Linked DNA regions of Allochromatium vinosum DSM 180. Each later gene encodes a partner of the first gene's protein in a complex. Links are inferred from orthologs where the notes say so. Each region holds a gene or a part of one and is shown in the gene's direction. Other genes may lie near its edges. The genes, in order: ALVIN_RS00845 and pabB.

The links.
Region 2: the proteins of ALVIN_RS00845 (region 1) and pabB are in contact, whole or in part, in a solved structure (PDB 8RP0), measured with the Escherichia coli proteins. The link is inferred for Allochromatium vinosum DSM 180 from one-to-one orthologs.

What each region holds. Positions count from the first base shown.
Region 1 is NC_013851.1:177,670-180,813, forward strand. What follows is about bases 49-2,874. They hold ALVIN_RS00845 (anthranilate synthase component II), read left to right. Parts: upstream 49-1,083; coding sequence 1,084-1,665; downstream 1,666-2,874. Other genes in these bases: ALVIN_RS00840 (putative nucleotidyltransferase substrate binding domain-containing protein), read right to left, coding at 49-921; trpD (anthranilate phosphoribosyltransferase), read left to right, coding at 1,667-2,689; trpC (indole-3-glycerol phosphate synthase TrpC), read left to right, coding at 2,715-2,874. In the rest of the region: more of ALVIN_RS00840, read right to left, coding at 1-48; more of trpC, read left to right, coding at 2,875-3,144. UniProt on the Escherichia coli protein: Part of a heterodimeric complex that catalyzes the two-step biosynthesis of 4-amino-4-deoxychorismate (ADC), a precursor of p-aminobenzoate (PABA) and tetrahydrofolate.
Region 2 is NC_013851.1:3,171,490-3,174,701, forward strand. Bases 54-2,947 are described here. They hold pabB (aminodeoxychorismate synthase component I), read left to right. Parts: upstream 54-760; coding sequence 761-2,134; downstream 2,135-2,947. Other genes in these bases: ALVIN_RS13995 (methyl-accepting chemotaxis protein), read right to left, coding at 54-563; ALVIN_RS14005 (hypothetical protein), read right to left, coding at 2,419-2,947. In the rest of the region: more of ALVIN_RS13995, read right to left, coding at 1-53; more of ALVIN_RS14005, read right to left, coding at 2,948-3,212. UniProt on the Escherichia coli protein: Part of a heterodimeric complex that catalyzes the two-step biosynthesis of 4-amino-4-deoxychorismate (ADC), a precursor of p-aminobenzoate (PABA) and tetrahydrofolate.

The sequences.
Region 1 (3,144 bases):
CAGATGCACCTGTAATTCGGCGATCTTGGCTCCGATCTGGGCCAGGGTCTCGATGGAATCGGCGCGATGGATGTCGCCGACCAGATAGATCGAGTTGGCGCTCTGGAAACGGGTGAAGTCGGTCGATGAGATCAGCCCCACGACCCGTCCGTTCTCCACCACCGGCAGATGGTGCACATTGAGCCGGGTCATGGCGATGAGCGCCTGGAAACCGAGCGTATCCATGTCGACCGTGGTCAGCTTCTCGGTCATGATCGCGCGCACCGGCTGATCGGTCGCCAGCCCCGCCGCGACACAGCGATTGCGCAGATCGCGGTCGGTGATCATGCCGGCCAGATGTTCGCCGTCCATGATCAGGAGCGAGGAGACATGGTGCTCGGACATGATGCGCGCGGCGTCACGGATACTGGTCTCGGGACGGGTCGCGATGGGCGCGCGCTGGACCATGTCGCGCACCTGTACCGTCATCAGCCCGGTGCCGCTGGATGGCGACTCGGTCACCACGTCGAGCGCCTTGCGCAACCGGCGCGAGGTCGACTGCTCGAAGTGTTCGGCGAAGGCGGGGTGCGCGGCGCGCAGCTCGGTCAGATCCGCGCAGGGCAGGGCATAGACGAGCGTGTCCTCGGCGGTGTTGCCCTGGAAACGTGGTTCGTCCTCCGAGATCCGGCAGTGCTGTTCGCACAGATCGCCCTCGGCCAGCTTGCCGACCAACTCGCCGCGCGTGTTGCGCAGCTCCACCGCGCCGCGGCGCAGGATGTAGAGACAGGGCGAATCGGCCGCCTCGGGCGGAAAGGGCGTGCCGCGACGGAAATAGCGCACCGACAGACGTCGTGGAAGACGGGCCAGCGTCTCCTCGGGCAGTTGATCGAACGGCGGATGACTGGCCAGGAATTCCTGGATCTCGATCAGTTCGACATCCATCGGTTGTTCTCACGCTTGCGGAATGGAACGAGGTTCGGGTCGAGCCGGTATTGAAACATGAATCGCGAACGTTCGGGCGAGTGCCGTATCACGCCGGTTTCGTTCGCGGGGCGTTTCGGCGAGAATGCCGCGTCGTCCCAAGAATCCAAGGATGCCCTGTCTATGCTGCTGATGATCGACAACTACGATTCCTTCACCTACAACCTGGTGCAGTATTTCGGCGAGCTGGGTGCCGAGGTGAAGGTCGTCCGCAACGACGAGCTGACGGTCGAGGAGGCGGTCGCGCTCGCGCCCGAACGGGTCGTGATCTCGCCCGGTCCCTGCACGCCGCACGAGGCCGGGATCTCGGTGGCCCTGATCGAGCGTCTGGCCGGCGCGGTGCCGATCCTCGGCGTCTGTCTGGGGCATCAGTCGATCGGTCAGGCGTTCGGCGGGCGCATCGTCAAGGCGCCCGAGGTCATGCACGGCAAGACCTCGCCGGTGTATCACAGTGATCAAGGCGTCTTCAACACTCTGCCCAATCCCTTCGGGGCCACGCGCTATCACTCGCTGGTGATCGAACCCGAGACCCTGCCGGACTGCCTGGAAGTCACGGCCTGGACTCAGAACCCGGATGGTACGCGCGAATGCATCATGGGTGTGCGTCATCGCACGCTGCCGATCCAGGGCGTGCAGTTCCATCCCGAATCCATCCTCACCGAACAGGGCCATCGTCTGCTCCAGAACTTCCTGGAGGACCGCTGACATGGAACTCAAGGACGCCATCACGCGCTGTATCGAACGCCGTGATCTCAGTGGCGACGAGATGAGCGCGGTGATGCGCCGCATCATGACCGGCGGTGCCACCCCGGCCCAGATCGCCGGCTTCCTGATCGCGCTGCACATGAAGGGCGAGAGCGTGACCGAGATCGCCGCCGCCGCCGCCGTGATGCGCGAACTGGCCACCGGGGTCGATCTCTGCGGACTGGATCACACCGTCGACATCGTCGGCACCGGGGGCGACTGTTCGGGCACTTTCAACGTCTCGACCACCAGCATGTTCGTCGCCGCCGCCGCCGGCTGCCATGTCGCCAAGCACGGCAACCGCTCGGTCTCCAGCAAGTCCGGCGCGGCCGACGTGCTGGAAGCGGCCGGGCTCCGGCTCGATCTCACCGCCGAGCAGGTCGCCCGCTGCGTGCGCGAGGTCGGGGTCGGCTTCATGTTCGCGCCCGGTCATCACAGCGCCATGAAGCACGCCGTCGTTCCCCGGCGCGAGCTGGGCGTGCGCACCATTTTCAATGTCCTGGGGCCGCTGACCAACCCGGCGCGGGTACCCAATCAGGTGCTCGGCGTCTTCAGCGCCGAGTTGCTCGAACCGCTCGCCCTGGTGCTGCAACGGCTCGGCAGCCGGCACGTGCTGGTGGTCCACGCGCGCGACGGACTCGACGAGATCAGCATCGCCGACAGCACGGATGTGGCTGAACTGCGCGATGGCGAAGTCCGTGTCTACAGTCTGCGGCCCGAGGATTTCGGACTCCAGCGCGCGCCGCTGGAGGCGATCCGCGTGTCGGGTCCGGCCGAGAGTCTGGCGCTGCTGCTGAGCGTGCTCGCCGGTGAACCCGGACCCGCGCGCGACATCGTGCGGCTCAACGCCGGTGCAGCCATCTATGCCGCCGGGCGTGCCGGCTCGCTCGCCGAGGGCGTGACCGTGGCGGCTCAGGTGATCGACAGCGGTGAGGCCCAGCGACGCCTGGAACGTCTGGTCGCCCTGACCAAGCGCTTCGATTGACCCTTCACAGATGACGCAAAGGCTCATGACCGATACCCCGGATATCCTGAAAAAGATCGTTCAGCGCAAGATCGAGGAAATCAGCGAGCGGCGCATACGCCGCTCAGACGCCGATCTGAGCGCGGCGCTGGCCGATGTCGGGCCGGTGCGTGGTTTCGCCGCCGCGCTTCAAACGCGGGTCGCGGCCGGTGAGCCGGCGGTGATCGCCGAGGTCAAGAAAGCCAGTCCGAGCAAGGGCGTGCTGCGTGCCGACTTCCATCCGGCGGAGATCGCGGCGGGCTATGAACGCGGCGGTGCGGCCTGTCTCTCGGTGCTGACCGATGTGGACTTCTTCCAGGGCGCCGATGCCTATCTCCAGGAGGCGCGCGCCGCCTGTGCGCTTCCGGTCATCCGCAAGGACTTCATCGTCGACCCCTATCAGGTGCGCGAGGCGCGGCTGATCGGCGCCGATGCCA
Region 2 (3,212 bases), 3.0 Mb from region 1 along the record:
TTGACGCTCGCCAGATCCTGCTGACTGGAGGCCAGATTGGACAGCAGGTTGGTGCTGTTGAGTGCCTGAGTGCGTTCGAGCAGCCGGTAGCGTCCATGGGTGCGTTCGCGTTCAGCGCATTCGGCACGCAATCGTTCGCACTGCTTCAGTGCCTGCTCGAAGTCGCCCGACCAGTCGCGGTCGAGCTGTTGTCTGAGGGTTTCGAGTCCCGTGGCGCTCCCGCCGGTCGGGGTCTGAAAATAGACCTCCAGACGGTCCAGAAGGTCGTTCATTCCCCAGCAGAGACGGGCGATCTCGTCCTCGCACTGAAGGTGGGTGATGCGCTGCACGAACCGGCCGCGACCGGCCTGTTCGATCACCTGGGTCAGACGCGACAGGGGCGCGAAACCGCGTTGCAAGGAACGCTGCCCCCAGCCCGCGAGTCCGATGGCCGGAATCAGGATCAAGACCGTCCAGGGGACGAGCGCGGGAGCGAGCCAGGCGAGCACCGGAGCGACCAAGGTCAGCCCCGCGAGCGACCAGAGTAGCCATGAGATCCTCGATTGCAGGGGCGAGTGCGTCATGGAGACGAGTCCTGTGCGATAAGGGGGCTGGAAGGGAATCGAGGCGCCTGATCGTTGATCGTCAGCGATCGGGCCATCCGGCAGGCCGAGACCGATGGGCGATCATGCTACGATGGACCGCCCGGACCGACAAGCCTTGGCGGACGCGAGGCGCGCACAGTCGGCGACATTCCGTTCATACGATCGTTTCCCGCCCGATGACCCCTTTGATTCGCGATTTCGAGTATCGACCCGATGCCGGCTCCTGCATGGAGCGACTGCTCGACCATCCCTGGCCGGTGTGGCTCGACAGCGGGCGTCCGTTCAGCGATCAGGGTCGCTTCGACATCCTGACGGCCGATCCGGTCGCGACACTGGTCACGCGCGGCGCTGAAAGTACGTGGTGTGCCCATGGCTCGACGGGGCGCTCGCACGCCGACCCGCTCGATCTGTTGGGCGAGCTCCTGGGGCCGAAGCGTGAGACCGTCCCCGGATTGCCCTTCGTCGGCGGGGCGATCGGCTATTTCGGCTATGACCTGGCGCGCCGCTTCGTGCCGCTGCCGAGTCTGGCACACGATGCCGAGCGCCTGCCTGAGCTGGCTGTGGGGGTCTATGACTGGGCCTTGATCCTGGATCACGTCGCGCGGCGTGCCTGTCTGGTCGGCTGGGATGCGCGTCGGCTCGACACCTGGGCGGCGCGGTTGTCGGCGCCGGTCGCGCGCCGGGTTCGCGAGCCGTTCCGGACGCTCGGCCCGGTGGAGTCCAATCTGACGCACGCGGGCTATCTTCAGGCGCTGGCAAGGATTCGGGACTATCTGATCGCGGGCGACTGTTATCAGGTCAATTTTGCCCAGCGCTTCGCCGCTCCGGTCACGGGTGATCCCTGGACGGCCTATCAGCGACTGCGGGCGCTCAACGCCGCGCCCTTCAGTGCCTATCTGAGCACGCCTGATGCGCAGATTCTGTGTTCCTCGCCTGAGCGCTTTCTCCAGGTCCGGGACGGCTGGGTCGAGACCCGCCCGATCAAGGGCACGCGCCCGCGCTCGACCGATCCGGTTGAGGATGCGCGTCTGGCCGAGTCGCTGCGTCTGAGTGCCAAGGATCGGGCTGAGAATGTGATGATCGTCGATCTGCTGAGGAATGATCTGGGGCGGGTGTGTGCGACCGGGAGCGTTCGGGTGCCGGCGCTGTTCGAGATCGAGCGTTTCGCCCGCGTCCATCATCTGGTCAGCACCGTTGCTGGGCGCCTGGATGCCGGACGCACGGCGCTCGATCTACTGCGCGCGGCCTTCCCCGGCGGTTCGATCACGGGCGCGCCCAAACGCCGCGCCATGGAGATCATCGAGGAACTGGAACCCAACCGGCGCGGTGTCTATTGCGGGGCTATCGGTTATCTGGGCTTCGATGGGGCGATGGATACCAACATCGTCATTCGTACCCTGGTCCACGCCGACAGCGTCGCCCGCTTCTGGGCCGGCGGCGGCATCGTCATCGATTCCGACCCCGAGTCCGAGTATCGCGAGACCTATCACAAGGCGGCACCCTTGCTCGATTTACTCCAATCGGCCGTTCAACATAACGCCTCGACTTAGCGGCATTCCCGTACAACCGAGGATGGGTATTATGGATGCCGTTAGCGTTAGTCAGTTTGGAGACAATCTAAAAAGTCTCGTAGAGCAGGCAATTAGCGGGCATGAACCGCTTAGGGGTCATTCGCCGTTCCGGCGAGGACTTTTTCGTGGCCAATGCGGAAGACTGGGAGCGCGAGCAGTAAACTCTTTACATTCTGAGGTTCCCTCGGTTTTTCGGGTTCAACCACTTGTTAGGAAATCGATACCGACACCGACTCGAGCGACCCAAAAACCAAAAACGGTGGTTAAATAGTCCGGAATGCTTTGGCCTCGTCAAGACCGTTAAAGCTTTGCAGCCGTAGTGCAATCTCGATTAACACGATCCGAGCGAGGTAGGCAGCATGCTGCCGCTCAACCGCGAATGATTCCAGCCTGTCGTAGTGCGTTCCATGAAGTATCTGCGACCGGCCATGATCATAGATATCCTTGATTAATTGCTCTAGGGTGCGAGGGCGGACACCCTGTACCACCTGCGTATTTCTATCTGTGCCGGTAAGATGGACTACCATATCTCGAATGCCAACGTTCTTGCCTCCGCAGCACAACACATCAAGACAGGTACCAAGCTTAGCCAACGCTATCGCATCACTTGACTCACGGCATCCCTCACCGTACCAATCCAGTGCTGTCGCCCATCGATTAGCAAGTTTTGGATGTGGGTGATTAGCCGGATCTACCAATCCATCTAGAATTGCTGCAAATGCCGGAATGATTTCCTTCATGTCAGCCACTGCTTGGCTCACCCGTTGAGGGGGCTGTATGGGAATCCGCTTCCCGAGTGAGCCGCCCGGTAACCAGAGAAACCCTTGGGTTTCGACCAGACTATTGCTTCCGACAGGGGGCAAGCGCTCGTCTTGAAGCGCCTGCTGCAGAAAACACTCGGGAGCTCCAAACCCTAAAGAAATTGCGTCAAGCGCTGCCTTGGCGACCAGTCTCGCAAGTTTTTGTGAAAAATTAAGTTCGTAGCCCCGAACAGCTACCTTGACCAAAGCTGGACACTCAGCGACCGCACCATAGACCAAATTTGCAATCCCCTCAA